DNA from 4 places in the Streptomyces sp. NPDC007808 genome. Region 4 is predicted to be linked to each of the others. Evidence: riboswitches for the same ligand, from Rfam matches in the RefSeq annotation. Region 4 holds a riboswitch; each other region holds the start of a gene.

Region 1 (7,476 bases), on a different contig from region 4:
AGGGGTCGCGGGCGGACGAGTCGAAGCCTGGAGTCGCGCGGGATACGGGACGTCACGGGTGCAGTCTTCCGGTTGACGGTCCGAAAACCCAAACGGAATGTCACGAGGGGCTACGGGGATGGCCAACGCACGGGGTTCCGCGGGCGGCCGGGGACCGATAACAGGCCAGTGGTCCGGGGTTAAACGGAATCTGCGGCGCCGGATCCTCCCGCTCACGCGGGACCGCCCCGAGGGCGTCCCCGGGGAGCGGTCGCACGAGCGTCACATGAGCGGGGTGACGAATCGGCGCAGCGCCTCTTCGTAGCCCTCGGGGTCGGCGTTCCACATGGCGGCGTGCGGGGCGCGTCGAACCGTGTGCAGGGAGACCAGGTCGGGGTGGGCGGCGGCCAGGCGGCGGGAGAGGCTCCAGGGGGCCACCTCGTCGTCGGGGCCGTGGAAGATCAGGGTCGGCACCGGGGGCCGGTCGGGGGCGCCCGTACCGGTGCCGCGGCCGGCGTGCAGGCCGGTGCGGCCCTGCGCCGCGCGGACGGCGAGGGGCAGCAGCGGGCCGGGGGTGTGGCGGGCCGCGGCGAGGGCACGCAGGGTGGCTTCCCAGCTGAGCACCGGGGAGTCCAGGACGAGCCCGGAGACCCGGTCCCGCAGCCCCGAGTGCTGGGCGGCGCGCAGGGCCATCGTCGCCCCGGTCGACCAGCCGAGCAGGACGAGTTGCCTGGCGCCGTACCGCACGGCGTAGCGCATCGCGGCGTCCAGGTCGCGCCACTCGGTCTCGCCCAGGTGGCCGAGGCCGTCCGGAGGGCGGGGTGCGCCCAGGTCACCTCGGTAGGAGAGGGCGAGGACCGGGAAGTGCCGGCCGCTGAGGAACCCCATGAGGTTCATGGCGTGCTCGCGCGTGGTGCCGAGGCCGTGCACGGCGATGACCCAGGTGCCGCGGCTGCCGGGGACGAACCAGGCGGGCAGGGAGCCGAGTTCGCCGGGGACGTCGACGTCGGCGTGTTCGAGGCCGAGGGCGGCGGCGGGGTCGCCGACGTATACGTTCGGGGTGAGCCAGACGCTGTCGCCGGGGTCGAGGGTGCCGTGGGTGACACGTTCCAGGCGGCGTACGACGGTGTCGGCGGAGTGCTTCGCCGCGGCGAGGACCGGGCCGACGACGGCGTGCGAGCCGTCGCCGGCGAGGCCGTAGGTGCCGGGCCGCAGTGAGGCCAGGTCGCGGGTGAGGGTGATCTGGCCGGCGGCCGTGGCGTGCACGGTGAGCCGGGGTTCGGTGGGCAGGGGCCTGCCGGGAGAGGCCGTCAGGGCGGCACCACTGGCGTACCGCCCGGCGGCGACGCTCGCGACGCCGGCGGCCAGGGCCACGGTGACGGCAGCGGCCGTCGTTTTGACAGTGCGCACGGATCCAGTGTCCGGGCGCGGACGGGGTCGGGCCAGTGGGAGGACGACTCGGGGTGAGGGCCGCCGCCGGACGGCCCCCCACCCGACCCGCGCCTCACTCCCGCTGCCCGTACCCCCGCAGCCGCTCCCCCACCTCGGCCACCTGCTCCCCCGACAGCAGGCTCGGCGCGCGGCCCGGCACCGAGGAGGCCGTGAGCCACAGGCGGGACATCCACTCCAGTTGGGCGGTGCGGTCGTAGGCCTGGGCCAGCCTCGCGCCGTAGGCGATCGTGCCGTGGTTCTGGAGGAGACAGGCGGTGCGGTCGGTGAGGGCCCGGAGCATGCTGTCGGCCAACTCCTCGGTGCCGTACGTCGCATAGGGGGCGACTCGGACGGGTCCTCCGAGCGCCGCCGCCATGTAGTGGATCAGCGGTAGCTCGGGGACCAGGGTCGAGACGGCCGTCGCATGGACCGCGTGCGTGTGGACGACGGCGCCGGCGTCGGTGGTGCGGTACACGGCGAGGTGCATCGGCAGTTCGCTCGTCGGCACCAGGGCACCCAGGACCTGCCGGCCCTCCAGGTCCACCCCGGTCACGTCCTCCGCGGTCAGCCGGTCGTACGGCACGCCCGACGGCGTGACCAGGACGGTGTCCCCGACGCGCACCGAGACGTTCCCGGACGTGCCGACCACCAGCCCGTCGGCCACGGTCCGCCGCGCGGTCGCCACCAGCGCCTCCCAGGCTTCCAGCTCCTCGGGGCGCACCTTCCTGCCTCGCTGTTCGTGCAGCTCCTCAGTCATGCGGCGATCCTGCCAGCCGGCACCCCGGCACGGCCTTGAGTCCGCCCAGGACGGGTACCGGATCCGCACGCGCCGAGACGTCCGCGTCCCCGTCGGACGAGAGGCGGCGACGGCTGCGGCTGCCGGGTGACCAGAATCTCTTCGACGGGTCGGTGACCCGGCTGAGGACGTCCGCCCGGGGGCCACCGGCCCCGCCCCGCCCGGGCTGCGCGCCGCCAGACGGAACGAGAGCCTCCGCCCGCATGGGAGAAACCCTCCCTGTCGGACACCGTGCGGCCCGCCCCAGTTCACCTTCCGTTCACTCAGGTTACCTACGTTCAGCAAGCCAATGACCTCGAACGATTGCCTGGGTAAATGGAAAGCTTCTCGCTGATCCTCGCGATTGTGGTGGTAACCGCACTCGCGTTCGATTTCACGAACGGTTTCCACGACACCGCGAACGCGATGGCCACGACCATTTCCACGGGCGCCATGAGGCCCAAGGTCGCGGTGGCCATGTCCGCCGTCCTCAATCTCGTCGGCGCCTTCCTCTCCGTGGAGGTCGCCAACACCATCTCCAAGGGCCTCGTCGACGAGGCCGGCATCCGTCCCGAAGTCATCTTCGCCGCGCTGGTCGGCGCGATCCTGTGGAATCTGCTGACCTGGCTGGTGGGCCTGCCCTCCAGCTCGTCGCACGCCCTCATGGGCGGCCTGATCGGCGCCACCGTCGCCTCGGCCGGCTTCGGCGCGGTCCACGGCGACGTGCTCGTCACCAAGGTGCTGATCCCGGCGATCGCCGCCCCGCTGGTCGCGGGCATCGCCGCGATGCTGGCCACCCGCCTGACCTACACCCTCGGCAAGAAGGCCGACGGCGAGGCGTCCAAGAAGGGCTACCGCGCCGGCCAGATCGCCTCCGCCGGCCTGGTCTCCCTCGCCCACGGCACGAACGACGCCCAGAAGACCATGGGCATCATCACCCTCGCCCTGGTCGCCGGCGGCACCCTCGCCCCCGACTCCGACCCGCCCATGTGGGTCATCCTCTCGGCGGGCGTCGCCATCGCGCTCGGCACCTACCTCGGCGGCTGGCGCATCATCCGCACCATGGGCAAGGGCCTGACCGACCTCCAGCCGCAGCAGGGCTTCGCCGCCCAGACCAGCGCGGCCACGGTCATCCTGGCCTCCTCCCACCTGGGCTTCTCCCTCTCCACCACGCACTCCGTCTCCGGCGCGGTGATGGGCGCGGGCCTCGGCCGCAAGGGCGGCGTGGTCCGCTGGTCGACGGCGACCCGGATGTTCGTCGCGTGGGGCCTGACCCTGCCGGCGGCAGCCCTGGTCGGCGCGCTCGCGGAGTACGTGACGGGCTTCGGCGCCTGGGGCACGGGCCTGGTCGCGGTCTTCCTGGTCGTCTCCAGCGCCGCCATCTGGAAGATTTCCCGCCGCGAGGTCGTCGACCACACCAACGTCAACGACACCGAGGAGCCGGCCGGTGTGGTGACCCAGGCCATGGCCGCCGTGACCGTGCCGCCGGCGCACCCGGTGGCCGAGGACATCACGGCCACGGTCCCGCCCCAGACCTCCGAGTCGACGCCGTCGAAGGCGTCGGTCTGACCCCCACCCGGTTCCTCCTCGCCGGTTACTCAAGGAAGTAGAAGCATGAAGATCGACTGGGCGGCTCTCGGCTCCGTCTTCGGGGTCAGCCTCGTGGTCACGGTTGCCCTGGTGGGCCTGTTCACCCTCGGCATCTCCGGCCTGTCCCGCCGCGAACGTGCGGCGGCCCAGGGCGACTCGGCCGCGCTCGCGGTCACCGGGGCGTACGCCTGCTTCGCGGCGTGCGCGGCGGCCGTGGGCTACGGCATCTACCTGATCGTGGCCTGACACACACGCCGATCGTGGCCTGACGCACAGAGCGCTCGTGGCCTGAGCAACAGTGCGCCGGAGCGCGCGCGAGCACCCGGGGTGCGGGACGGAACACCGTCTCGCACCTCACGCGTGTGTGGGCCTCCGCACACTCTCCCTCCGCAGGTCAACGGCAAGTTGACGGCCCTTCCGACCCCGTGGTGGACTGCCGGGGCCATGTACGGCGGCAGAAGAGGAAGCCGGTGTGAATCCGGCGCGGTCCCGCCACTGTCACCGGGGTGGAAAGCCCCGGGAGCCAGGAACTCTCGCCGCCGGTCTCGTCGAACCAGGGCGTGGACACCCTGAGTGAGGACATAACGCGATGCTCGGCTGCCGTTCGAGATTGAGGTCCCGCACCAGGGCTCTGCCCTTCCCCGCGGCCGGCTGACGCCGATGCGTGCCGATCGCGTCTTCGCGTACGGTGCCGCCGCCGGACTTCTCGGTGATCTGCTGCTCGGCGACCCCCACCGCGGGCATCCGGTCGCCGCGTTCGGACGGGCCGCCGCCGCCGTGGAGGGGGTGTTGTGGCGCGACCACCGCGCGTGGGGTGCGCTGCACACCGCCGTGTGCGCCGGTGGCGCCGTGGCACTGGGCGCCGTCGCCGCCCGCGCCGTCCGCACCTCCCCGGCCGCGTCCGTCGCGCTGACCGGCGCCGCCGCCTGGGCGGTGGTCGGAGGGACGTCGCTGGCCCGCGAGGCCCGGCTCGTCGCGCGTGCGCTGGAGGCGGGGGACGTGGAGGCCGCGCGGGCGCGGCTGCCGCATCTGTGCGGGCGGGACCCGCAGGCGCTGGACGCGGACGGGATCGCGCGGGCCGTGGTGGAGTCCGTCGCCGAGAACACCTCCGACGCGGTCGTGGGGGCGCTGGTCTGGGGGGCCGTCGGGGGTGTGCCGGGGCTGGTCGGCTTCCGGGCCGTGAACACGCTGGACGCCATGGTGGGCCACAAGTCGCCCAGGTACCGGCGCTACGGGTGGGCCTCGGCGCGGCTGGACGACGTGGCCGGGTGGCCGGGCGCGCGGCTCACCGCCGTACTCGCGGCGCTGGCCGGACCCGATCCGCGGGGTGCCGTACGCGCCTGGCGGGAGGACGCGGCGAAGCATCCGAGCCCCAACGCCGGGCCCGTGGAGGCCTCGTTCGCCGGAGCGCTCGGGGTGCGGCTGGGCGGGACGCTCTCGTACGGCGGGCGGGTGGAGCACCGGCCCGTGCTGAACACGCGGGGGCGTGCCGTCGGCACGCCCGACGTCGAACGCGCCGTGCGGCTGTCGCGGCGCGTCACCTGGCTCGCGCTCGGCGTGTGCGCCGGAGCCCGGTTGCTGAAGAGGGGGCAATGAGCATGAGCGGTGGTCTTCTCGTCGCCGGCACCACGTCCGACGCGGGCAAGAGCGTCGTCACGGCGGGGATCTGCCGGTGGCTGGTACGGCAGGGCGTCAAGGTCGCGCCCTTCAAGGCACAGAACATGTCCCTCAACTCGTTCGTCACCCGCGAGGGCGCGGAGATCGGGCGGGCGCAGGCCATGCAGGCGCAGGCCTGCCGCGTCGAACCCACCGCGCTGATGAACCCCGTGCTGCTCAAGCCCGGTGGCGAGCAGAGCAGTCAGGTCGTGCTGCTGGGCAAGCCGGTGGGCGAGCTGAGCGCGCGCGGGTACCACGGCGGACGGCAGCAGCGGCTGCTCGGGACGGTGCTGGACTGTCTGGAGCAGTTGCGGGGCACGTATGACGCGGTGATCTGTGAGGGGGCCGGTTCTCCCGCCGAGATCAATCTGCGGCGGACCGACATCGTGAACATGGGGATCGCCCGGGGCGCCGGGCTCCCCGTCCTGGTCGTCGGTGACATCGACCGGGGCGGTGTCTTCGCCTCGTTCTTCGGCACGGTCGCGCTGCTGTCGCGCGAGGACCAGGAGTGCGTCGCCGGGTTCCTCGTCAACAAGTTCCGCGGGGACGTCTCCCTGCTGGAGCCGGGCCTGGACATGCTCCACGACCTCACGGGGCGCCGGACGTACGGCGTGCTGCCCTTCCGGCACGGACTCGGCATCGACGAGGAGGACGGGCTGCGCGTGTCCCTGCGCGGAACGGTGCGGGAGTCCGTCGTCGCGCCGCCCCTCGGCGAGGACGTGCTGCGGGTCGCCGTCTGCGCCGTACCGCTGATGTCGAACTTCACCGACGTCGACGCACTGGCCGCCGAGCCCGGTGTCGTGGTGCGGTTCGTGGACCGGCCGGAGGAACTGGCCGACGCCGACCTGGTGGTGGTCCCCGGCACCCGGGGAACCGTCCGGGCCCTGGAGTGGCTGCGCGAGCGGGGGCTCGCCGACGCCCTCGTGCGCAGGGCCGCCGAGCAGCGGCCCGTCCTCGGCATCTGCGGGGGCTTCCAGGTCCTCGGCGAGCACATCGAGGACGACGTCGAGAGCCGCCGCGGGCATGTCGACGGGCTGGGGGTCCTGCCCGTGCGGGTGCGGTTCGCCCGCGAGAAGACCCTCACCCGGCCGGAGGGCGAGGCCCTCGGGGAGCGGGTCGCGGGCTACGAGATCCACCACGGCGTCGCCGAAGTGACCGGCGGCGAGACCTTCCTGGACGGCTGCCGGGTCGGTCAGACCTGGGGCACGCACTGGCACGGTTCGCTGGAGTCGGACGGATTTCGGCGGGCGTTCCTGCGCGAGGTGGCGTCCGCCGCGGGCCGCCGCTTCGTACCGGCCCCCGACACGTCGTTCGCCGCGCTGCGCGAGGAGCAGCTCGACCGGCTCGGCGATCTGATCGAACAGCACGCGGACACGGACGCGCTGTGGCGGCTCATCGAGTCGGGCGCGCCGCGAGGACTGCCCTTCATCCCCCCGGGAGCGCCCGCATGAGCACGGTGTTGTTGCTGTCGACCGCCGACACGGACCTGCTCGCGGCCCGGGCCTGCGGTGCCGGCTACCGGATCGGCAACCCGACCCGTATCGACGTCGCGTCCGAACTCCCCTCGCTCGTGGCGGGCGCGGACATCGCGGTCGTGCGCCTGCTGGGCGGCAAGCGGGCCTGGGAGGACGGGCTGGCCGCGCTCAGGGCATCCGGTGTCCCGACCGTGCTGCTGGGCGGGGAGGCGGTGCCCGACGCGGAGTTGATGGCCGAGTCGTCCGTTCCGGCCGGGGTCGTGGCCGAGGCGCTGAAGTACCTCGTCGAGGGCGGCCCCGCCAACCTCGCCGAACTCGCCCGGTTCCTCTCCGACACCGTGCTGCTGACGGGCGAGGGGTTCGTCGAGCCGCGGAAGATGCCCGAGTACGGCGTCCACGGGACCCGGACCTTCCAGGAGGGCCGCCCCACCGTCGGCGTGCTCTTCTACCGGGCCCACGAGCTGAGCGGCAACACCGCGTTCGTGGACACCCTGTGCGACGCGATCGAGGCGCGGGACGCCAACGCCCTGCCCGTGTACTGCGGTTCGCTGCGCGGCGCCGACGCCGGGC
Region 2 (7,476 bases), on a different contig from region 4:
CGTCGAGCTCTCCGCGTCCGCGAAGCCGGTCCTGAGGGGCCTCGCCCAGAGCCCCGCCGGACCGCCCGCCAAACTCGCGCCGATCTTCCGGCACGGCATCGCCCCGGGTGAGGTGGCCGACGCCGCGATACCCGAGTATCTGCGGGCGGCCGGGCTGAGCGTGCTCGCGAGCGGCGAGATGCCGCTGGTCACCACGGAGTACCGGCCCGACGGCACACGGATCGAGCTGCCGTCGATGTGGATGGTGGCGGGCCGGACCGCCTGACCGGGCACCAGGCCGTGACCGCAAAGTCCCGCCTGCCCCGCGAATCCTGGCACGCACTCTCGCCGCACCGGGCGGAGCCCCAAGTACATCCAGTACGAGGGACTCCGGACGGACGACGTGCCACCGAGTCCTGAGCCGGGGCGTGGCCTCAGGACTCGGTGGGCACGCAGAGCACCGGTGTGCGGGACAGGTGCAGCAGCTTGTGCGGGGTCGAGCCCAGCAGGGCCCCTCGCAGCGGGCTCTCACCCCAGCTGCCGACCACGATGCACCGGGCCGCGTGCCGGGTCGCGGCGTCCACCAGCGCCTCCGCGGGTTTCCGGTCGACCACCTCGATCCTGGTCGGCACGCCGGCCTCGTCGGCCACCGCGACGGCGTGCGCGAGCGCGGCCCGGCCGGTCTCGTGAAGGGCGTCGCGGTGGGCGGAGTACTCCTCGCCGAGCGCGCCCGGTGCCGCGGCGCCGTAGACCAGCACGAGCGGCTCGCCGAACGCCGCCGACACCTCGATGGCGACCTGCAGGGCGCGCACCGCGCCGGGGGACTCGTCGTAGCCGAGAACGATCGACATCCTCAGCCCTCCTTCGTGTCGCCGTGGACCAGTGCGGGGTCGGCCACCTCGGGGCGTTCGGACCAGAAGGCGGGCGCCGTCACACGCCGCACCAGCATGAAGATCACCCCCGCGAGGGTGATGCCGATGCCGATGACCAGCGGGGGGCCGAGCCCGAACCACGAGACGCCGCTGTAGGAGTTGGCGGGATCGGACATGTCGCTGATCGACTCGACCAGCAGCCAGACCAGCAGCCCCGCGCCGACCACGGGGCCGAGGCCGATGAGGACGAAGTGGTGCAGGCTCTCGGTGAGATGACGGCGGTGGTAGACCGCGCACGCGACACCCGTCAGCGCGTAGTAGAACGCGATCAGCAGCGACAGCGCGGTCAGCGAGTCGAAGAGGGCGTTCTCACTGATCCGGCGGACGGCGAGATACCAGGCGATGGCGATGCCGGCCACCCACCAGGTGCTCACGTCCGGGGTGCGGAACCGTGCGTGGATGTGACCGAAGTGCGCCGGCAGGGCGCGCCGGCGCGCCATGGACAGGGCGGTGCGCGAGGCCGGGATGATCGTCGTCTGAGTCGACGCCAGCCCGGAGGTCGACACGGCCAGCAGCACCACCCAGTCCCACGCCCCCATCGCCTCGTCGGCGAGCAGGGCGAAGATGAACTCCTCCTCCTCGGCGTTCTCCGCCAGGTAGGCGGGCCCCGCGTAGGCCACGACCGCGACGGCGACCGCCACATAGGTCACCAGCAGGATCACCGTCGACCACACGGCCGCCCTGCCGGGCGCGGTGGCGGGGTTCTCGGTCTCCTCGGTGAGGTTGACCGCCGACTCCCAGCCCCAGTAGATGAACACGCCCAGCAGCAGACCCGCCGTCAGCTCCGCGCCCCCGGCGCCGAAGGGATCCAGCCAGCTGATCGACGGGTCGGCGGAGTCGAGCGTGCCGGTGTCGGCGTAGACGCGGTAGATCGCCACCACGGCGAACGCCAGCAGGCAGCCGACCTGCGCGAGGATGAGCACGTTCTGCACCCTGGCCGAGACCTCGGTGCCGATCACGCACACGGCCGTCATCACCAGGATGAGCAGCACCGTGAGCGCCTCGCGCGCGAAATCGTTCTCGACCCAGCCGTCGAGGCCGACGGCGAGCAGGGCGAAGGTCACCGCGACGTCGGCCAGTGAGCCGATCACCAGGACCCCGGTCATGGTGATGGCCCAGCCGCCGAGCCATCCCGCCCACGGGCCCATCGCACGGGTGACCCAGGAGAAGGTGGTCCCGCAGTCCTGGTCGACCTTGTTGAGGTAGTAGAACGCCGACGCGATCAGCAGCATGGGCACGAAGGACGCGAGCATGACGCCCGGCGCGTGGACGCCCACCAGCGCCACGACCGGGCCGATGGCCGCGGCCAGCGAGTACGCGGGCGAGGTGGCGTTGAGACCGATGACGAGTGCGTCGAGGAACCCGATCGCGTCGGCCTTCAAACCGCTCGCGGGCCGGGTGTCCGCGCTGCCTTCGGTCATGCTGCCTCGCCTCGGTCGGGTACGACCACATGAAACCGGCAGGCACGGGGCCCGGCGCGCCTTGGACTCCCCAGCGCGGGATGTATCACCCGAGTGCGCTCGTACGGGAACGTCAGCCGTCGGCCGCAACCGCGGGCGGGGTCTGCGTCCGAGCCATGACGGCCAGGTCGGCGGGGCTGCGCGGGCCGGGTGCCGCGTCGTCCAGCAGGCCGTGCGCGCGGAGCACCTGGGTGGCCGCGATGCCCCAGGGCAACCGCAGGCCGGCCTGCTGGAGGAGGTCGGTGCGGGCCAGCATCGCGGGCGCGGCGCCGGTGCGTACACCGGACGGCGTCAGGAGCGCCGCGTCGTCCGCCCACCGCAGGGCGAGGTCGACGTCGTGGGTGGCCATCACCACCGTGGTGCCGCCCGCGCGCAGCCCGTCGAGGGTGGCCAGCAGGCGTTCCTGGCCGTCGGGGTCGAGGCCGGCGGTCGGCTCGTCCAGGATCAGCACCCTCGGCCGCATCGCCACCGCGCCCGCGATGGCGGTGCGCTTGCGCTGCCCGTACGACAGCAGGTGCGTGGGCCGGTCGGCCAGCGCGGTGATGTCCAGGGCGGTGAGCGCCTCGTCGACCCGCGCCCGTACCTCGGCATCCGCGAGGCCGAGGTTCAGCGGGCCGAAGGACACGTCCTGGGCGACGGACGCCGCGAACAGCTGGTCGTCGGGGTCCTGCACCACCAGCTGGACGGTCGTCCGCAGCCGGGTCAGCCCCTTGCGGTCGTAGGTGACCGGGGAACCCTCCACCGTCAACCGGCCCTGATGCGGGCGCAGTCCGCCGCTGAGCAGCCGCATCAATGTGGTCTTGCCGGTGCCGTTGCGCCCGAGCAGCGCCAGCGCGCGCCCCTCGTGCACGTCGAAGTCGAGGCCGTCGAGAACGAGGGGGCCGTCCTCATAGGCGTAGGACGCGCCCCGCAGGGCGACCAGGGCGGTGGGCTCGCTCATGGCAGGGCCTTCTCCAGTACGAGGGTGAGGGCGGCCAGCGCTGCGAGCAGCACGCAACTCGCGGCCGTGAAACGGACGGAGACCCGGGCCTCGGGCACCAGGACGCGCAGGGTACCGTCGTACCCCCGCCCGGCGAGCCCGGCCTGGAGCCGGGTGGCCCGGTCGAATGCGCGCACGAAGGCGACGGCGCCGAGCCCGGCCAGGGAACGCCACTCCGCGGCCCGGCTCATGTGCCCGAGCCGAGCCGCCTGGGCCTCCCGGATGCGGCGCACCGAGTCCAGGAGCAGGAAGCTCATGCGGTACGTCACCAGGGCCACGTCGACCACCGGCGCGGGCACCCCCGCCTTCACCAGCCGGGGCAGCAGATCGGACATCGGCGTGGTGAAGGCGAACAGCAGCACCCCGAGGGAGGCCGCCGAGGTGCGCAGCAGCAGCTCCCCGGCGCGCAGCGGACCGCCGTCGGCGAGCGAGACCATGCCCCCGGGACCGCCGACCTGGACGAGCAGCGTCACCGCGCCGGTCACGCAGAAGCCCAGCGGCACCCGGTACGCCCGCCACAGCCGGCGCCCCGGCACCCCCGCGGGACCCAGCAGCACCAACAGGGCGGTGACCAGCACCAGGGCCCCGCCCGGCCAGGGCGGCAGCGAGATCGCGAGCGCGGTGAGACCCAGCCCGAGCACGGCCTTGTCCACGGGGTGGCGGCGGCGCCAGCGACTGCTGTGCGCCGCCGCGTCGATCGGCAGCACGCGGGCTCAGTCCCCTTCGGCCGACGACTTCCCGGCGGTGCCGCTCGGGACGCTCCCGGCCTCCCGGTCCCGGTCCCGTTCCCGCTCCAGCGCCCGCTGCTCACCCTGCCGCCGCCCCCGGTGCAGACCGAAGTAGTAGGCGAGCACTCCGGCGCCGAGGGCCGCCTGCAGGGAGAACAGCGCCGACTCGATCTCACCGGACGGCGGTTCGTACAGGGGTGAGAACCAGGGCTCGTAGTCCGGCTCGATCTCGGTGATCGCCGACTCGGCCTCACCGTCGGCGCCCGTGAACGGCTCCTCCTTGTGGTCGCCGAGGCCGAGCGCCAGCGGCAGCACGGCCAGCGCGGCCACCACGAGCAGCAGCACGAGGTTGATCCTGGTGTTCTTGCTCATCGGGCCACCGCCTCCGTCTCGGTCCGGGACTGCTTCTTGGCGAGGAGCACGCCAAGCCGGGTCAGTTCGCCCTTGCTGGACTGCACCAGCAGCCGCATGACGAGCACCGTGAGCAGGCCCTCGCTCACCGCGAGGGGGATCTGCGTGAGGGCGAAGATGGAACCGAACTTGCCGAGCGCGCCCAGGAATCCGCTGCCCGGGTCGGGGAAGGCGAGCGCCAGCTGGACGCTGGTGACGCAGTAGGTGGACAGGTCGGCGACGAACGCGCCGAAGAAGACGGCGACCATCAGCGGCACGTCGAAACGCCGCAGCAGCTTGTAGACGGCGTATCCGGCCCATGGCCCGACGATCGCCATCGAGAAGACGTTCGCGCCGAGCGTGGTCAGACCGCCGTGCGCGAGCAGCAGCGCCTGGAAGAGCAGGGTGATCGTGCCCAGGACCGCCATGATCGGGGGCCGGAACAGGATGGCGCCCAGCCCCGTGCCGGTGGGATGGGAGCAGCTCCCGGTCACCGACGGCAGCTTGAGCGCGGACAGGACGAAGGTGAAGGCTCCGGAGGCGCCGAGGAGCAGGGTGCTCTCGGGATGCTCCCTGACCTCACGGGTGAGTGAACGGACTCCGTGGACGACGAACGGCGCCGACGCTACGCTCCAGGCGACCGCGTGCGCCGGAGGCAGGAAACCCTCGGCTATGTGCATGGCTCAGCAGACCCTCTCCAGCACCTCGTGGATGGTTGACGTGCCTTGGCCGGTCTCCTGGCTGACGGGTACCACCGCCCGTGCTCCGCCTTCCCGGGTCCGGAGGGACCCAGTGGCTGCCCGTGAGGGCTGGAGCCGGACTTCCCGATTCACAGTGGCGAGGGCCGCACCGGCATCACACCGGATTTCCCGTTCACCAAGGCGTGGTGACAGTAGTGCCCGCAGCGGGTGGCTGACAAGCGGGCCCCGGGGGCGTGAAAGTGGCGTTCGCCCGCTTCATGGCGGGTTTCCCCCTCGGCGCGTAACGTGACGGAACATGAAGATCCTCATCAGCGCCGACATGGAGGGCGCCACCGGCGTGACCTGGCCGGGGGACGTGCTGCCGGGGACGCCACAGTGGGAGCGGTGCCGCGGGATGTTCACCTCGGACGTCGACGCCGCCGTGCGGGGATTCTTCGACGGGGGCGCCGACGCCGTCGTCATCAACGAGGCGCACTGGTCCATGCGCAACCTGCTGTTGGAACGGCTCGACGAGCGGGCTCAGATGCTCACCGGCCGGCACAAGGAACTCTCCATGGTCGAGGGCGTCCAGCACGGCGACGTGGACGGGATCGCCTTCGTCGGCTACCACGCGGGCGCCGGCATGGAGGGTGTCCTCGCCCACACCTACCTCGCGAACCAGATCACAGGGGTGTGGCTGAACGGCGTCCGCGCGAGCGAGGGGCTGCTGAACGCGCACGTCGCCGCCGAGTACGGCGTGCCCGTCGTGCTCGTCACCGGCGACGACGTGGCCTGCGAGGACGCGCTCGGGTACGCGCCCGGCGCGCTGAAGGTCGCCGTCAAGGACCATGTCTCGCGGTACGCGGCGGTGTGCCGTACGCCGGCCAGGACCGCCGCCGGCATCCGCGCCGCGGCCAAGGAGGCCGCCTCGCTGGCGGTCCGTCAGGAACCGGTGCGCGCGGGGCCGTTCACGGTCGCTGTCGAGTTCGACGCCGAGCACCTGGCGATGGCCGTCACCGTCGTCCCGGGTGTGGAACGGACCGGGGAGCGGAAGGTGGCGTACACGAGCGAGCACATGTACGCGGGAATCCGTACCTTCAAGGCAGTGACCACGATCGCCTCGGCGGCGGTGGAGGAGCAGTATGGCTGACCAGCAGGCACTGGACGAGGTCGTGACGTTCACCTCCGACCTCATCCGCGTCGACACCACCAACCGCGGCGGCGGGGACTGCCAGGAGCGCCCCGCCGCCGAGTACGCGGCCGCGCGGCTGGCCGAGGCGGGTCTGGAGCCCACCCTGCTGGAGCGCACCCGGGGCCGGACCAACGTCGTCGCCCGCATCGAGGGCACCGACCCGTCGGCGGACGCGCTGCTCGTCCACGGTCACCTGGACGTCGTGCCCGCCCAGGCCGCCGAGTGGAGCGTGCACCCCTTCTCCGGGGAGATCCGCGACGGGGTGGTGTGGGGCCGGGGCGCGGTCGACATGAAGAACATGGACGCGATGATCCTGGCCGTGGTGCGGGCCTGGGCAAGGCACGGCGTCCGGCCCCGGCGGGACGTCGTGATCGCGTTCACCGCGGACGAGGAGGCCAGCGCCGAGGACGGCGCCGGATTCCTCGCCGATCGGCACGCCGGGCTGTTCGAGGGCTGCACCGAGGGCATCGGCGAGTCCGGCGCGTTCACCTTCCACGACGGCGACGGGCGGCAGATCTACCCGATCGCGGCCGGTGAACGGGGCACCGCCTGGCTCAGGCTCACGGCACGCGGGCGGGCCGCGCACGGCTCCCAGCCCAACCGGGAGAACGCGGTGACCCGCCTCGCCGCGGCCGTCACCCGGATCGGCGCGCACGAGTGGCCGCTGCGGCTGACCCCGACGGTCCGCGCCGCCCTCACCGAACTCGCCGCGCTGTACGGCCTCGACGCCGACCTGGACGACGTGGACGGCCTGCTGAAGAAGCTCGGCCGGGCGGCCCGGCTCGTCGAGGCGACCGTCCGCAACAGCGCCAACCCCACGATGCTGGAGGCGGGTTACAAGGTGAACGTGATCCCGGGGGAGGCCGTCGCGTATGTCGACGGACGCTGTCTCCCGGGCGGCGAGGAGGAGTTCCACGAGACCCTCGACCGCCTCACCGGCCCCGACGTGGAGTGGGAGTACCTCCACCGCGAGATCGTCGCCCTCCAGGCGCCGCTGGACTCGCCGACGTACGCCCGGATGCGCGCCGCTGTCGAGGATTTCGCCCCCGAGGGGCACGTCGTGCCGTACTGCATGCCCGGCGGCACGGACGCCAAGCAGTTCTCGCGGCTCGGCATCACCGGCTACGGCTTCTCCC
Region 3 (7,476 bases), on a different contig from region 4:
TGTCGCCCTCTCGACCCTCCGAGTCCGCCCGGCCGTCTGAGCTCTCTCGGCACTCCGAGCCTTCTCAGCCTTCCGAGCCTTCTCAGCCTTCCGAACCCTTTGCACCCTCCGAACCCTCCGAACCATGGGCGCCACGAACGCCTGCCGCCCCGCTCCCGGAGCCCGCCGCCCCCCTCCGGCAGCCCTCCACGTCACCGCAGAGCCGGTCCTACACGACCCCCTCGGCCCACCCGGACGCCGACGCCCCGCTCCTGCCTGACGTTCCCGCCACCCCCCAGGTGCCCCGCTCCATGGCCGCCCCCGGCCGTGACGGCGAACTCCGGCGCACGTTCCCGGCGTTCGCCCCTCGCCCGCCGGACGACGCCGCCTTCGCCGAGACCTGGTGGGGCAACGCGTGGGTGGCCGCGCTGGAGGAGGGCGCCCTCGACACCAAGAGGCTGGCACGCGGTCGCGGTTACGCACAGCAGGGGCATGTCGATGCCATCACCGTGACGCCGGGGCTCGTGCTCGCCTATGTCCGCGGCAGCAGGCCCCGGCCGTACCGGGTCCAGGTGCGGTTGCGGACGCTCGGCGACGACGACTGGGCGCGGTTCCTGGACTCCGCGGCGGACCGGCCGGGGCACATCGCCGCGCTGCTCGACAAGGAGATGCCCCAGTCCCTCGCCGACTGCGGCGTCCCCCTGCTGCCCGGCCCCGGCGATCTGGACCCCCACTGCAGCTGCCCCGACAACGGCCACCCCTGCAAGCACGCCGCCGCACTCTGCTACCAGACGGCCCGCCTGCTCGACGCCGACCCCTTCGTCCTGCTCCTGTTGCGCGGCCGCGGTGAACGCGAACTGCTCGACGCACTGTCTCGCCGCAACGCCACCCGCGCCGCACGCGCCGCGCAGGACCGGGAGCCGGCGCCCCTCCCCGGGGTGCGGGCCACCGACACCATCGCGTCGGATCGGCAACTCCCTTCCCTGCCGCCTCCGTTGCCCGTGCCCCCGCACCCGGAGCAGCCGCCCGCCTATCCGGCGGCTCCGGGTGGCCCCGACCCCTTCGCGCTGGACCAACTGGCGACCGACGCCGCGGCCCGAGCGCACGCCCTGCTCAGTACCGGCCGCGACCCGGTGGCGGACCTGACCCTGTGGCAGGACGCGGTCCGGCTCGCCGCGGCTCGCCCCGGCTCCGGACTCACCGGCGCCACCCGCGGTCTGTACGCCGCCCTAGCCTCCGCCGCCGACCGCACCCCTGCCGAACTGGCCCGGGCGGTCGCCGCCTGGCGCCAAGGGGGACTTGAGGGCCTCACCGTCCTCGAAGAACCCTGGGACCCACCGGCCGGCCGGTTCGACCGGGCACGCCCCTTGCTTCTCGCCGCCGACCTGCCCGCCTTCCGGCCCTGGCGCAACCGCCTCACCCACCCCCACGGCCACGTCCAGCTCCGTTTGGGCCGCGACGGCCTCTGGTATCCGTACGAGTCGGAACCGGGCCGCGACGACTGGTGGCCGAGGGGCACTCCCGACCTCGACCCGGTCGGTGCCCTGACCGGCCTGGGCGTCTCGCCCGACGGCTGACACGGCCCCGGTCAGGGACCGGCCCCGGGCAGCGGAGACGCTGATGATCAGTCCGGGGCGGTGGGCTCGGACCGGACCCGCTGGGCGACGTCGCGCAGCTTGATGTTGTGGTGCTGGGAGATGCGGCGCAGGACGCTGAAGGCGTCGTCTTCGCTCAGGCGGTGGCGTTCCATGAGGATGCCCATGGCCTCGCCGATGGCGTGCCGGGTCTGCATGGCGTGTTCCAGCTGGTCGATGGTCCGGGCGTCAGCCAGGGCGACGGCGGCGTGCGAGGCCAGCAGCCAGCCCGCGGTCTCGATGTCCTTGCTGAAGGCTCCGGGACGCCGTGCGTACAGGTTCAGCGCGCCGAAGTCCTCGTCGTCGGTGTACAGCAGTACGCCGGTCATGCTCCCGATGCCCAGCCTGCGCGCCTGTTCAGCGAAGCGCTGCCAGGTCTGCTGTGGCTGGGTGAGGTCCGCGATCCGGTACACCCGCTCGCCGTCCTTGCCGCGGGCGAGATCGAAGCAGGGACCTTCGCCGAGTTCGCCCTGCAGGCGGTCCGACTCATGCACCATGTCTCCGCAGGCGGCCAGTGTCACGGCCCGGCCCTTGCGCACCGCGAGGATGCCGGCGGCGGTACAGCCGTCCACCAGCTTCACCGCCGACGCCACGATCTCGTCCAGGGTCGCCTGGACCGAGTCCTGTGCCAGCAGTTCCCGCGCCAGCACAGCCATCTGCTCGGCGTACTCCTGCCAGTCCACCGCCACCACCCCGCCTCGATCGCCGGTTCGGTCACAGTACGCCAGCCCCGCCCTTGTCGGGGGCGGCGGTGTCCACCGGGCGGACGGCGTGCGGGGCAGCTCCTCAAAGGCCGTCCGGATCGTGCCTCGGCGTCGAACGTCCGTACTCGTGGCTCGTGGCTGGTGGCTCGTGGCTGGGCCGTGTGCATGCCGCCGTCAGCTGTCGGCGACCGTCCCCAGGAAGCGGATGTGCGGCCGGGCACCCGGACCGGGGTGGGTGACCGCGGCGCGTACGCCGTAGACGTCGGCGATCAGGGACTCGGTCAGCGTGGCGCCCGGGGCTCCGGCGGCCACCACCCGGCCCTGCCGGAGGATGACGACCTGGTCGCAGTACATGGCCGCCAGGTTGAGGTCGTGCAGGGCGACGACGCTGGTGACGGGCAGGTGGGCGACCAGGTGCAGCAGGTCGAGCTGGTGGTGGATGTCGAGGTGGTTGGTGGGTTCGTCCAGCAGCAGCTCGCGAGGCTCCTGGGCCAGGGCACGGGCGATCTGGACGCGTTGGCGTTCGCCGCCCGAGAGCGTCTGCCAGGGCTGGTCGGCCCGGCCGCCGAGTCCGGTGCGTTCCAGGGCGGTGCGTACGGCGTTCTCGTCCGCCTCGGTCGTGGGAGTCCAGGCGCGGCGGTGCGGAATGCGGCCGAGGCGCACCACGTCGCGGACCGTCAGTTCGACGAGGGTCTCGGCGTGCTGCTCGACCACCGCCACGCGCCGGGCGATCGCGCGGCGGTTCCAGTCGGGCAGGGGGCGCCCGTCAAGGGTGACGACCCCGCAGGCCGGGGCGAGCACCCCGGACAGCAGCCGCAGCAGCGTCGACTTCCCCGAGCCGTTGGGACCGAGCAGGCCGGTCACGGAGCCGGGCCGAGGGTCGAGGCTGACACCGTCGAGGATCAGCCGCCCGTCGACGGTGCGGCTCACACGGTCGGCGACGAGGGTGGGCGGCCGGCCGGGCGACTGCTCGGCGGCTGTCGGCCCACCGGTCGTCCGCCCGACCGTTGCCGGCCCCTCGGTGGTCGATCCGCCGGTCGTCCGCTTCGCGGATGTGGGCCCGGCGGTCACCGGCGTGGCGGGTGCCGGCCCCTCGGGTGCTGGTTCGTCAGGTGCAGACCCGTCAGGTGCAGACCCGTCAGGTGCCGCTCCGGGGTGCGGAGGCCGGGAATCCTCGTCCCGGCGCCCGGTGCCGATCGTCATCGCCGCCTCCTCGTGCGGTACAGGACCAGGACGAACGCCGGAACGCCGACCAGCGACGTCACCACGCCGACCGGCACCTCCTGGGGGTCGAGGACGGTACGGGCCAGGGTGTCGGCCCACACCAGGAACACCGCCCCGGCGACCGCGGTGACTGGTAGCAGGCGGCCGTGCCCCGGGCCGACGAGGGCGCGGGCGGCGTGCGGCAGGACCAGGCCGACGAAGCCGATCGCGCCCGCCGCGCTGACCAGGGCGGCGGTCAGCAGCGCGGTCACGCACAGCAGCACCAGCCGGGTCCGGGCGACCGCGACCCCGAGCGTCGCCGCCGCGTCCTGGCCGAAGGCGAAGGCGTCCAGGGTGCGCGCGTACCCGAGACACACCACGAGGGCGAGCCCCAGGACGGCCAGGCACAGCCACACCTCGCTCCAGTCGGCCCCGCTGAGCGACCCGAGCAGCCAGAACAGCACGCCCCGGGTGGTCTCGGCGTCGGCCGCCGTCATCACGACGAACGAGGTCAGCGCCGAGAACAACTGCATGGCGGCCACCCCGGACAGCACGACCCGGTCCGTCGTCCCGCCGAGCGTGTGACTGAGCAGCAGCACCAGCGCGAACGAGCCGACCGCGCCCACGAACGCGCCCCCGGAGACGGACAGGACACCGCCCCCGGCGCCGAGGACGACCACGACGACGGCGCCGGTAGACGCCCCGGAGGACACGCCCAGGACGAACGGGTCGGCGAGCGGGTTGCGCAGCAGCGACTGCATCACCGCTCCGCACACGGCGAGTCCTGCCCCGCACACCGCGGCGAGCAGGGTGCGCGGCAGCCGCAGGTTCCACACGATGCCGTCCCGGATGGGGGACAACTCCGTGCTGCCCCAACCGAGATGGGAGGCCACCGCCGACCAGACGTCGCCGACGCCGATGTCCGCCGGGCCGATGGTGATGGCCACGGCGACGGACGCGGCGAGCACCGCCAGTCCGGCACCCAGGCCGGCCGCGTCACGCAGCGCGCGGGCGGCGGTCCGCGACGGCCGGGCCGCGGGCGGGCGCAGGGTGGTGGTCATCCGGCGAGCCGGTACTCGCGCAGGGCCGCCGCAACCTTCTCCACGCCCTCGACGGTGCGGATGGTCGGGTTCATCACCTGCCCGCTGACCAGCACGTACCGCTTCTTCTTGACCGCGTCCATGTTCCTTGTCGCCGGGTTGGACTCCAGGAAAGCGATCTTCTTCGCGGCGGTCTCCGCGGTCTGCCGCTTGCGGGTCAGGTCTCCGATGACGAGCACATCGGGGTTGCGGTCGGCGACGGTCTCCCAGTTGATCTGGGGCCACTCCTGCGTGCTGTCGTCGAAGACGTTCTTCGCGCCGAGCGCGTGCGTGATGATGCCGGGCGCGCCACAGCAGCCCGCCATGTACGGGGACTCCTGGTTGGCGAACCAGTACAGCACTGTCGCGTCCTCGGCCCGGGTCGCGGACGTGGCCTTCGCCACCCGGGCCTTCAGCTCGGCGACCAGCTTCTCCGCGCGCGCCTCCACCCCGAAGATCCGCGCCAGTTCCCGCACTTCGCGGTAGACGGTCTCCATGGTCAGCGGCCTCGTCCGGGAGCCGTCCCCGTCGCCGCCGTTGTCCTTGCCCTCGCAGTCCGCGGGCGAGAGATACGTGGGCACCCCGAGCTCCTCGAACTTCTCACGGGGTGCCACTCCGCCCTTGCTCAGCAGGGACGTGAAGGAGGCGGCGACGAAGTCCGGCTCGGTGTTCAGGACCTTCTCGAACGACGGCTGGTTGTCAGCGAGCCGGGGAACCATCGCGTTGGCCGTCTCCAGTCCCTTCATGACCGGGTCGGTCCAGGTGGCGGTCCCCACCATGCGGTCGGCCAGGCCGAGGGAGAGCATGATCTCGGTGGTGCCCTGGTTCAGGGACACGGCCCGCTCGGGCGGGGCCTTGACCGTCACCTTCTGCCCGCAGTTGGCGAGCGTGACGGCCTTGCCGCCGGAGCCGCCGGACGCGCCGGCCCCGTCGGACGACGAGCCCGCACCGCACGCGGACAGCAGCAGCGCTCCGGTCAGGAGCAGAACGGAACAGCGGACGGAACGTGACAGGAGCACGGTGTGACTTCCTCGGCGTCGGGGCCCATGCGCGGAGCCCGTTCGGACGGTCTGCTGCCAGCAGGTCTTCGGACTCGGGATCGCCCTGACGGGGCGCCTTCCCGGATCCGGCCGTGGCCGTGCTCCAGTGGCTGTTGCCCCGCCCGTCACCCTTACCGCTGCGCGTCAGTTCCGGACTCTCACCGGATTCCCTGACCCGTGTACGCGTACGACCGCGCCCACGGATTCGACTGGCGTCCGGAAGTTACCACGCGCTCACCCGCCCCCGCTGGGGTGTGATCGCCTTCGCCAGGGGCCTTTTCCGGCCACGGACTCTGACTGACGGTCAGCCTCCCGCTCCCACCGGAGCGGCCTCCCGCTCCCACCTCAGCGCTCGACACCCTCCGCCGCCCTCGGCGTCGAGTCCACCGTCGACCGGGCGCCGACCGGGCCGGAACGGAGCCGAGGCGGCGGGCAGCACCGCCGTCCCCGTCGCACCCCCGGCGTCGGCGCCCCTTCCCCCACCGACGTGACCTGGCCTTCCACCCTCATCGCCCGGGCAGGAGAAGGCCATCGGGCGCAGGCCCCATTTCCTTGAGGACACACAGTGCAGACGGCCCGGCCGGGTGCCGGGCCAGACGGTTCAGGTGTGCTGCGCCTGGGGTGCCCTGGGAGACGAGTGACCAGGCAGTGGTGTCCGTGCTGACCAGGTCTTGGCCCGGGGGATGGCACGGACTTCGGATGATGGGGTCGCCCTGAACGCCACAGCGTCCGCAGCGCAGCCACCACCGTGTCCGTCGGGCACAAGTCCGGGCGCCCGTACCGAGTGCCACTCGCTGCACGGCGGCACGTCAGCGATTTCCCATATCCCTGCCACGGCCGGGACCTGTGCGCCGGAGCAACCAGACCCGAGGATCGCTCGCAAACCGGGCGCCATGAAAGCAGGGGGTCAGCGAGTCAGCTCAGCGCCTCACGCCCAGATGGCTCAGGCCCAGGCGACGACCAATGCAGTTGCCTTGGCGCCAGTGGCCGTGCTCAACGCTGGTGGCCCCGTGCTCGATACTCAACGCTGGTAGCCCCGTGCTCTACGCCGACGCCGTGTCCGCCGGGGTGTCAGCCAAGGTGCTGTTGGAAGAAGGCGGCCGCCTCCCTGCCGACCCGAACGCGGACAGTCGGGTCGGCAGGTTCCGGGGCGAAGAAGTCGTCGTGGCGGACATCGGGGCCGGCCGAGCCACCACTCGCTGTGGGAATGTGCTCCAGGTACGGCTTGGTGTCGACGTCGTACGGGTTGACCGTGTCTGCTCCACCCCAGCGGATGCCCACAGGCACCCGCACGGTTGCCAGGCTTTCCGGGGTCACGAGACTGCCCACACCGGGGGCTACCTGGAAGACCGCCCGCACTCGGGGATCCGAGAGGTCTGCCGCGGCGGCATCCAGCGCACGTCGTGACGACTCGTCCAGTGGATACTTCTTCCGCAGCGCGTCCAGTGCGCCGGGGAACTCGGGGATCTCCGGCAGAGGGATCGTTCCCGTCAGCACAGCCCACAGGATCTGCGGATCGACACGGGCCCCGGCAAGGGCCGCCGCCGTGTAACCGCCGAGGGAGAAACCCGCTACACCGACCGGACCGAGCAACTCTTCCCGGGCGAGCGCTTCGAGTGCGAAGGAGACGTCCCGGGGCCGTTCCCATACGTGGAGAAAGCCCTCCGGCTCGTAGCCGTCGACGTAGTTGTTGCCGTGGTGATCGAGGGCAACAACCCGGAAACCCGCCTCGCGCAGCGGTCGTACCAGCCACTCCATGTCGCTGCCCGAACCTCCGGTGCCGTGAGAGACGACGACAAGCGGAGCGGGTGCGGCCTGTGGGTGGCTCGGCTCCCAC
Region 4 (7,476 bases):
GCGAGGCGGGCGGGGCGAGGAAGGGCCAGCCGAGCGCGGCGACCCCGACCGAGCTGACCAGGACGAGCGCGGCGACGGACCGCGGGCCGAGGCGGATCGGACGGGCCTGCCGTCGGGTGCCGGTCATGCCAGGGCCTCCCGCACCTGCGTGACCGTGAGCCACCGCTGCGGGGCCAGGATCTTGGTGACCTGCGGGGCGAACGACGGGGAGGAGACGACCACCTCGGCCGTCGGGCCGTCGGCGATCACCTCTCCCTCGGCGAGCAGGACCACCCGGTGCGCCAGCTCGGCGGCCAGCTCCACGTCATGGGTGGCCAGGACGATGGCGTGCCCTCGGGCGGCGAGGTCGCGCAGCAGCGCGACGAGGCGGGCCTTCGCCGCGTAGTCGAGGCCGCGGGTCGGTTCGTCGAGGAGCAGCAGGGGAGGACGGGCCGTCAGGACGACGGCCAGGGCGAGGGTGAGCCGCTGGCCCTCGGAGAGGTCGCGAGGGTGGGTGTCGTCGGGGATGCCCGGAAGGAGCTCGCGGACGAGGGCCCGGCAGGTGCCGGGCTCGGCTCCCGCATCGGCGTCGGCGGTCGTGCACTCGGCGGCGACCGTGTCGGCGTACAGCAGGTCACGGGGTTCCTGCGGGACGAGGCCGACGCGGCGCACGAGGTCGCGGGGCGGTGTGCGGTGCGGGGCGGATCCGCCGACGTCCACCTGGCCGGCGGAGGGTTGCACGAGGCCGACCAGGGTGTTGAGCAGGGTGGACTTCCCGGCGCCGTTGCGGCCCATCAGAGCGACGGTCTCACCGGGGGTGACGGTCAGGTCCACCTGGCGCAGGGCCCGGACCTGGCCGCGCGTGACGGACAGGGCCCGTACCTGCGCCGTGCACGGGGCCGAGGGGGCGGGGGTGCGGCCGCGCCGGAACCAGCGGCGGGGAGCGGATGGGCCCGAGCGGTCGGGGGCTTCGGAGTGGGGGCGGGTGTGGGGCGCGGGTGGTTGGTCGCGCGTTTCGCCGTGCCCCTCGCGCGTTTCCCCGTGCCCCTCGCGCGTTTCCCCATCCCCCCGGAGGGCGCCGTCGGCGCGCTCACCGAGACGTTCCCGCAGGGTTGCCGCCCGTCGCCGGGCGTCCCGGACCGTCAGGGGCAGGGGCGACCAGCCCGCCAGCCGGCCGAGGTCCACGACCGGCGGGGACACCGGGGAAACGGCCATCACCTCCGCCGGTGTGCCGAGGACCGGGGGTGCGCCGGGGGAGGGGAGGAGGACGACCCGGTCGGCGTACTGCACGACCCGCTCCAGGCGGTGCTCGGCCATCAGGACCGTCGTGCCGAGGTCGTGGACCAGCCGCTGCAGAACGGCGAGGACCTCCTCGGCGGCGGCCGGGTCCAGGGCCGAGGTCGGCTCGTCGAGGACCAGGACGCCGGGGTGCGGGGTGAGGACCGAGCCGATCGCGACACGTTGCTGCTGGCCACCGGAGAGGGTGGCGATGGAGCGGGCGCGCAGGTCGGCCAGGCCCAGCAGGTCCAGGGTCTCCTCGACACGGCGACGCATGACGTCCGCGGCGAGGCCCAGCGACTCCATGCCGTAGGCCAGTTCGTCCTCGACGGTGTCGGTCACGAAGTGGGACAGCGGGTCCTGCCCCACCGTGCCCACCAGGTCGGCCAGTTCGCGCGGCTTGTGGGTGCGGGTGTCCCGGCCCGCCACCGTGACCCGGCCGCGCAGGGTGCCGCCGGTGAAGTGCGGCACGAGGCCGCTCACCGCGTTGAGGACGGTGGACTTGCCGACCCCCGACGGACCGACGAGCAGCACCAGTTCACCTTCCGGAACCTCGAAGTCCAGGTCCTGCACGATGGGGCCGGTGGCACCGTCGTAGGTCACGGAGACGTTCTCGAAACGGATCACGACGGCTCCTTGCGGACGGGACTGGGATCGCGACTGGGATCGGGGCTGCGGGGTGCGGGGCTGACGAAAGCGGGGAGCAGGCCGAGGAGGACGGCCGCCGCGGGCCACAGCGGGAGGGTGGGGGCGACGAGGGGCACCACACCGGGGTTCAGGGCGGCCGGGTCGCGGGCGGCGGCGAGGGTCAGCAGGGCGGCGACGGCCACACCGGACCCGGCGACCAGCCGGGCGCGGACGTCCCAGCGGTCCGGGCGGTAACGGGTGCGCAGGGTACGGCGACCGCCGAGACGAAGCCCCGCGAGTGCGGCGCCGAGCCCGACCAGCAGCACCGGCAGGCCGTACGTCCCGCCCTCGGCGGTCAGCAGCCCGTACGTTCCGGCGCACACGCCCAGCAGGCCGCCGAGGGTCAGCGCGGTGGTCGTACGGCGGACGCGGGCCGGTACGTCGGCGCCGCGGCCGTAGCCGCGGGCGTCCATCGCGGCGGCGAGGGCGACCGAGCGCTCAAGCGCGCCCTCCAGGACCGGCAGTCCGACGTGCAGCAGGCCGCGGACACCCCGGTCGGGGCGTCCGCGCAGACGCCGGGCGGCACGCAGGCGCTGGACGTCGGCGATGAGGTTCGGGGCGTACGTGAGCGCCACGACCACCGCGACACCCATCTCGTAGAGGGCACCGGGGAGGGACTTCAGGAGGCGGGCCGGGTCGGCGAGCGCGTTCGCCGCGCCCACGCAGATGAGCAGGGCGGCCAGCCGCAGCCCGTCGTAGAGGGCGAACAGGAGGGTCTCGGCGGTGACCTTCCCGCCCAGGCGGATCCCCTGGGCCCAGTCGGGCAGGGGAAGTTCGGGCAGGGCGACGATCACATGGGTGCCGGGGACGGGGGAGCCGAGGGCCACGGCGAAGAAGAGACGGATGAAGAGCACGGCGAGGGCGAGCTTGACGAAGCCGCCGTAGGAGCGGGCCCAGGGGGCGTCGGGGCGGCAGGTCGCCACGACATAGGCGGACGTCGCTATCAGGAGGGTGAGCAGGAGCGGGTTGGTGGTGCGGGTGGCCGCGGTCCCGAGAGCCAGAGCCCACAGCCACCAGGCGCCGGGGTGCAGCCGTGCCCCGGCCGTCACGGTCGCCGCCGTCGTGCCTGCCAGATCGCTGCCGCTCCCAGTACGGCCACCGCGGCGATCCCCGCCACCAGGCCCACCGACGGGCCGCCGTCCGAGCCGGCCTCCCCCTCGGCGGCCGGCTGCAGCGCGGGCGTCGGCCGGTCGGCCGTCCCCGAGACCTGCTCGCCGCAGCCCTTGCGCGGGTAGCCCGCGATCGCGCACAGCAGGGCGTTGGTGTCGTAGCGCAGCGGCTCGGCCACCTCGGCCAGGGCCTCGGCCGTCGTCGCGTCCGGGGCCAGCCGTGCGCAGGCCGTGCGGCGGGCCGGGGGTGTCTCGCCCGACGGGGCGTCCCGCGGGGTCCCGAAGTCGATGACCAGGGCGACCCGCTTCATGCCCTCGCGCGCCGGTGTCCGCGCGCAGATCACCTCGAACACGGCGGCGCCCCGAGGCCGCGCCGCGTCCCCGGAGTCCTCGCTCACCGCGAACCTGAGGCCCTGGACGTCACCGTCGGACGGGCGGGCGGTGGCGGGGCCCTGGGTGGCGTAGGTCCAGGTGTTGCCGTCCCGGTCCCAGAAGGACCAGTAGCGGTAACCGGCCGCCTGGGCGGGCAGGGTCACGCCCGCCAGGACGGCGAGCGCGGCGAGCAGGAGGGTCAGAGCGCGGCGGACCACGGTCACTTGCCCTTGTTGCGGCCGCTGATCAGGAAGCCGACACCGATGCCCGCGACCAGGCCGACGCCGACGATCCACCACCAGCTGACGCCGCCGTTGTCGTCCTCCTCCCGCTCCGCGGCCTTCGCCGACGCCGACGCGTCCGGCGCGGACCGCGGCGCCGGGCCCGTCGCGTTGAGCTGCCGGATGAGGTCCGCGCCGCCGAAGTCCCGAGGGTCGGTGCCGGTCGCGTGGGCGGCGAAGATCAGCTGGGCGTAGGCGGCGGGGCCGCTCTGCCCGGCCCACTTCGCGGAGTTCCGCTCCAGCCAGCGCAGCGGCTCGCGGGCCGCGTCGGCGCCGGATCGCGCGGCGAGCGCGACGACCGCGTCGGCCGTGTTGCCGTAGTCGGGCTGGTCCTTCGCACCGGGCATCACGGACTTCAGGTACCCGGTCCCGCTCAGGGCGCGGCCGAGGTAGGCGGTGCCGTTGAGGGCCGCGTCGGCGGGGGTCGGGCTCTTGCCGCCGAGGCACTTCGGGGCGTCCTCGGCCGCCTTGCCGGGCGTCGTCACGAGGCCCTTGCCGAGCAGGCCCAGCACACCCGCGGCGGTCGCGTCGGCGTTGGCCGCCAGCGCCCCCTTCTTGCCGGGCTGGAACGCGAGCGCCCCGGCGTCCTCGTCGCCGCACGGCAAGGACAGCTCCAGCAGGGCGTCGTACGGGGACCTGCCGTCCTTGCGCACCTCGCCGGGCTTCTCGCCGACGGCCGCGAGCGCGCCGATCACCACGGAGGTCGAGTTGGCGTCGCTCGCGCCGCCCGGCACGTACCCCCAGCCGCCGTCCTCGTTCTGCACGGACTTCAGCCAGGCCACCGCCTTGCCGGCCGCGCTGTCGTGCCCGCCGAGCGCGGCGAGGGCCTGGACGGCGGCGGCCGTGTTGTTGGTGTCGACGGGGGTCTTGGCCCCGCAGTCCTTCGAGACGTCGGCACGGTAGGGGGCGAACGACCCGTCGGCGCACTGCTGTCCGGTCAGCCAGTCCACGGCCTCGTCGGCCGGCTTCACACCCACCGTGTCCTGGGCGAGCAGCGCGAGGGACTGCCGCCACACCCCGTCGTACGTCGGGTCGGACGTGCCGTACAGGCCGGCCGGGAGCGCCACGGACGGCGACGCGGACGGGTCGGCGGCGAAGGCGGGCGTGACCGTGCCGATCACGGTGACGGCGGCCAGGACCGCGGCGGTGCGGCGGACGTGCATGATCGGCGAATGCCCTTCCCTGAAGGGGCCGGGCAGCACAGGGAGACCCCGGGCGGCTCGGCTCCGTATACCTCGACGGTGCCGTGCTCCGGCCGGCTGCCGGTGCACGTGAGCCGGTCACGAATCCGTACGGGGCGATCCGGCTCACCGGCCTTCTCCGACCGGTTCACGGTTGCGGGTCAGCGCCGGATTTGCACCGGCTTCCCCCCGTACGGGTGTGATGACGACGCGGCCACTCTACCGGCCCGTAGGGAAACCGCTGAGGGGAGGCCGGGGCGCGGACAGGTTCGGGCGCATGGGGATCACGGGGAGGACCGGACGGCTGCCGGCCTCGGGGCGCGCGTGCGACGTGTACGAGATCGACGAGGCGTGGGTGCTGCGCCGCGACCGGGAGGGCCACGCCGACGGACGCGCCGAGGCCGCCCGGGGGCCCATGGCGTCCATGCTGCTGCTTCACCACGCCACGTACGTCACCGGATCACTCCCCGCCACCGCCTCCGCCCTCCCCAGCTTCACCAGCCGCCGTACGTGCGCCTCCGCCTCCGCGATCGCGATGTTCCGTGAGCCGTACGGGATCTGCTCCCAGGGCCGGTTCCACTCCATGCGCTCGGCGAGCTGCCAGGGGGTGAGGGGTTCGCGCAGGAGAGCGCGCAGGCCGGTGAGCCGGGCCTCGTGGTGGGTCAGCAACTCCCGTACGCGGGCGGGCGCGTCGGTGAACGCGTGCTGGTGGGCTGGCAGGACTTCGGCGGGGGCGAGCCGGCCGATGCGTTCGAGGGAGTCGAGGTAGTCGCCGAGGGGGTCCGTGACGGTGGTGTCGTCCGGGTCCTCGTACAGGCCGATGTGCGGGGTGATGCCGGGCAGGAGGTGGTCGCCGGAGAACAGGCGGCCGTGCCCGGCGAGCCGGTCCGGGTGTTCTTCCTCCAGGTGCAGGCAGACGTGGCCGGGGGTGTGGCCCGGGGTCCAGATCGCGCGCAGGCGGCGGCCGGGCAGGTCGAGGAGCTCGCCGGGCACGATCTCGCGGTCGGGGTCCGCGGGGGAGAAGCCCGGCAGGTTCCCGGGACGGCGGGCGGTGCGCAGCGGCGCCACATGGGCCTCGGGTGCGCCCGCCGCGGTGAGCTTGTCCGCCATGTAGGAGAACCAGCGCTCCGGGCGGGTCGCGCGGGTGCGCCGGACGATCGCCGCGTCCGCCGCGTGCATGGCGATCCAGGCACCGGAGGCCTCGCGGACCTTGCCGGACAGGCCGTGGTGGTCGGGGTGGTGATGGGTGATGACGACACCGTGGATCTCGGCGGGCGCCGTGCCGCAGGCCGCGAGTCCTTCCGCGAGCGTGTCCCAGGAGGCCGGGTCGTCCCAGCCGGTGTCGACGAGCACCGGGCCGCGGTCGGTGTCGACGACGTACACCAGGGTGTGCCCGAGCGGGTTGTCAGGGATGGGTACCTGGACGGACCGAACCCCGCCCCCGTGGTCGTACACCCGCGCCATGGGTTTCCCCCGTCCTGGCTTCGCTCCACCTGCCACGGTCCCCTGCGGGCCGCCGCCCGCACGGCCATTGCTCACTATAACTAGAACTGGTATCAGTTCCTGAAACAACGTCAGAAACCTTTGGGACTCACGTAACCCGCTCCAGGCTCCGCAGGAGGCGTCGGCCATGACCGAGCTCGTGGAACACGGACAGCTGTTCATCGGCGGGGAGTTGACCGACCCCCTGGGCACGGACGTCATCGAGGTGATCTCGCCGCACACCGAAGAGGTCATCGGGCGCGTGCCGCACGCCTCGCCGGCCGACGTCGACCGGGCCGTGGCGGTGGCGCGCAGGGCGTTCGACGAGGGGCCCTGGCCGCGGATGAGCCTCGACGAGCGGATCGCGGTCGTCACCCGCATCAAGGACGCGATCGCCGTACGGCACGAGGAGATCGCCCGTGTGGTCTCCTCCGAGAACGGCTCCCCGTACTCCTGGAGCGTCCTCGCCCAGGCGCTCGGCGCGATGATGGTGTGGGACGCGGCGATCACGGTCGCCCGTGACTTCCCGTACGAGGAGCGGCGGGACGGCGTGCTGGGCAAGATCCTCGTGCGGCGCGAGCCGGTCGGGGTGGCGGCCGCCGTGGCGCCCTGGAACGTCCCGCAGTTCGTCGCCGCGGCCAAGCTCGCGCCCGCGCTGCTCACCGGCTGCACGGTGGTGCTCAAGCCGTCGCCGGAGTCGCCGCTCGACGCGTACCTCCTCGCCGAGATCACCAGGGAGGCGGGGCTGCCGGAGGGCGTGCTGTCCATCCTCCCGGCGGACCGCGAGGTGAGCGAGTACCTGGTCGGGCACCCCGGGATCGACAAGGTCTCCTTCACCGGCTCGGTCGCGGCCGGCAAGCGGGTCATGGAGGTCGCCGCCCGCAACCTCACCCGGGTGACCTTGGAGTTGGGCGGCAAGTCGGCGGCCGTGGTCCTGCCGGACGCGGACGTCGAGGCGACCGTCGCCGGGGTCGTCCCGGCGGCCTGGATGAACAACGGCCAGGCCTGTGTGGCCCAGACCCGGATCCTGCTCCCGCGCTCCCGCTACGACGAGTTCGCCGAGGCCTTCGCCGCGGCGGCCGGCGCGCTGGTGGTCGGCGACCCGCT

Evidence for each region. Region 4 has a riboswitch for cobalamin ahead of ACFYNL_RS08055 (prenyltransferase/squalene oxidase repeat-containing protein). Riboswitches for the same ligand answer to the same signal wherever they lie in the genome.
Region 1: another riboswitch for cobalamin. It lies ahead of ACFYNL_RS37670 (cobalamin biosynthesis protein); the one in region 4 lies ahead of ACFYNL_RS08055 (prenyltransferase/squalene oxidase repeat-containing protein).
Region 2: another riboswitch for cobalamin. It lies ahead of ACFYNL_RS29035 (energy-coupling factor ABC transporter permease); the one in region 4 lies ahead of ACFYNL_RS08055 (prenyltransferase/squalene oxidase repeat-containing protein).
Region 3: another riboswitch for cobalamin. It lies ahead of ACFYNL_RS29410 (ABC transporter substrate-binding protein); the one in region 4 lies ahead of ACFYNL_RS08055 (prenyltransferase/squalene oxidase repeat-containing protein).

What each region holds. Positions count from the first base shown of each region.
Region 1 covers NZ_JBIAEQ010000012.1:213,344-220,819, reverse strand. The annotation lists gene ACFYNL_RS37690 (alpha/beta hydrolase) at 262-1,389, opposite strand; gene ACFYNL_RS37685 (class II aldolase/adducin family protein) at 1,484-2,167, opposite strand; gene ACFYNL_RS37680 (anion permease) at 2,522-3,754, shown strand; gene ACFYNL_RS37675 (hypothetical protein) at 3,800-4,021, shown strand; cobalamin riboswitch at 4,196-4,328, shown strand; gene ACFYNL_RS37670 (cobalamin biosynthesis protein) at 4,436-5,371, shown strand; gene ACFYNL_RS37665 (cobyric acid synthase) at 5,374-6,882, shown strand; gene cobN (cobaltochelatase subunit CobN) at 6,879-7,476, shown strand, end outside.
Region 2 covers NZ_JBIAEQ010000008.1:148,656-156,131, reverse strand. The annotation lists gene ACFYNL_RS29065 (class I SAM-dependent methyltransferase) at 1-265, shown strand, start outside; gene ACFYNL_RS29060 (universal stress protein) at 414-830, opposite strand; gene ACFYNL_RS29055 (APC family permease) at 833-2,332, opposite strand; gene ACFYNL_RS29050 (ATP-binding cassette domain-containing protein) at 2,445-3,311, opposite strand; gene cbiQ (cobalt ECF transporter T component CbiQ) at 3,308-4,057, opposite strand; gene ACFYNL_RS29040 (energy-coupling factor ABC transporter substrate-binding protein) at 4,064-4,450, opposite strand; gene ACFYNL_RS29035 (energy-coupling factor ABC transporter permease) at 4,447-5,148, opposite strand; cobalamin riboswitch at 5,178-5,364, opposite strand; gene ACFYNL_RS29030 (M55 family metallopeptidase) at 5,465-6,298, shown strand; gene ACFYNL_RS29025 (M20/M25/M40 family metallo-hydrolase) at 6,291-7,476, shown strand, end outside.
Region 3 covers NZ_JBIAEQ010000008.1:231,753-239,228, reverse strand. The annotation lists gene ACFYNL_RS29430 (SWIM zinc finger family protein) at 1-1,556, shown strand, start outside; gene ACFYNL_RS29425 (ANTAR domain-containing protein) at 1,604-2,296, opposite strand; gene ACFYNL_RS29420 (ABC transporter ATP-binding protein) at 2,492-3,247, opposite strand; gene ACFYNL_RS29415 (FecCD family ABC transporter permease) at 3,517-4,581, opposite strand; gene ACFYNL_RS29410 (ABC transporter substrate-binding protein) at 4,578-5,618, opposite strand; cobalamin riboswitch at 5,681-5,811, opposite strand; gene ACFYNL_RS29405 (alpha/beta hydrolase family protein) at 6,711-7,476, opposite strand, start outside.
Region 4 covers NZ_JBIAEQ010000002.1:394,338-401,813, reverse strand. The annotation lists gene ACFYNL_RS08075 (ECF transporter S component) at 1-127, opposite strand, end outside; gene ACFYNL_RS08070 (ABC transporter ATP-binding protein) at 124-1,884, opposite strand; gene ACFYNL_RS08065 (energy-coupling factor transporter transmembrane component T) at 1,881-2,993, opposite strand; gene ACFYNL_RS08060 (SCO2322 family protein) at 2,990-3,643, opposite strand; gene ACFYNL_RS08055 (prenyltransferase/squalene oxidase repeat-containing protein) at 3,646-4,869, opposite strand; cobalamin riboswitch at 4,983-5,134, opposite strand; gene ACFYNL_RS08050 (MBL fold metallo-hydrolase) at 5,323-6,351, opposite strand; gene ACFYNL_RS08045 (aldehyde dehydrogenase) at 6,518-7,476, shown strand, end outside.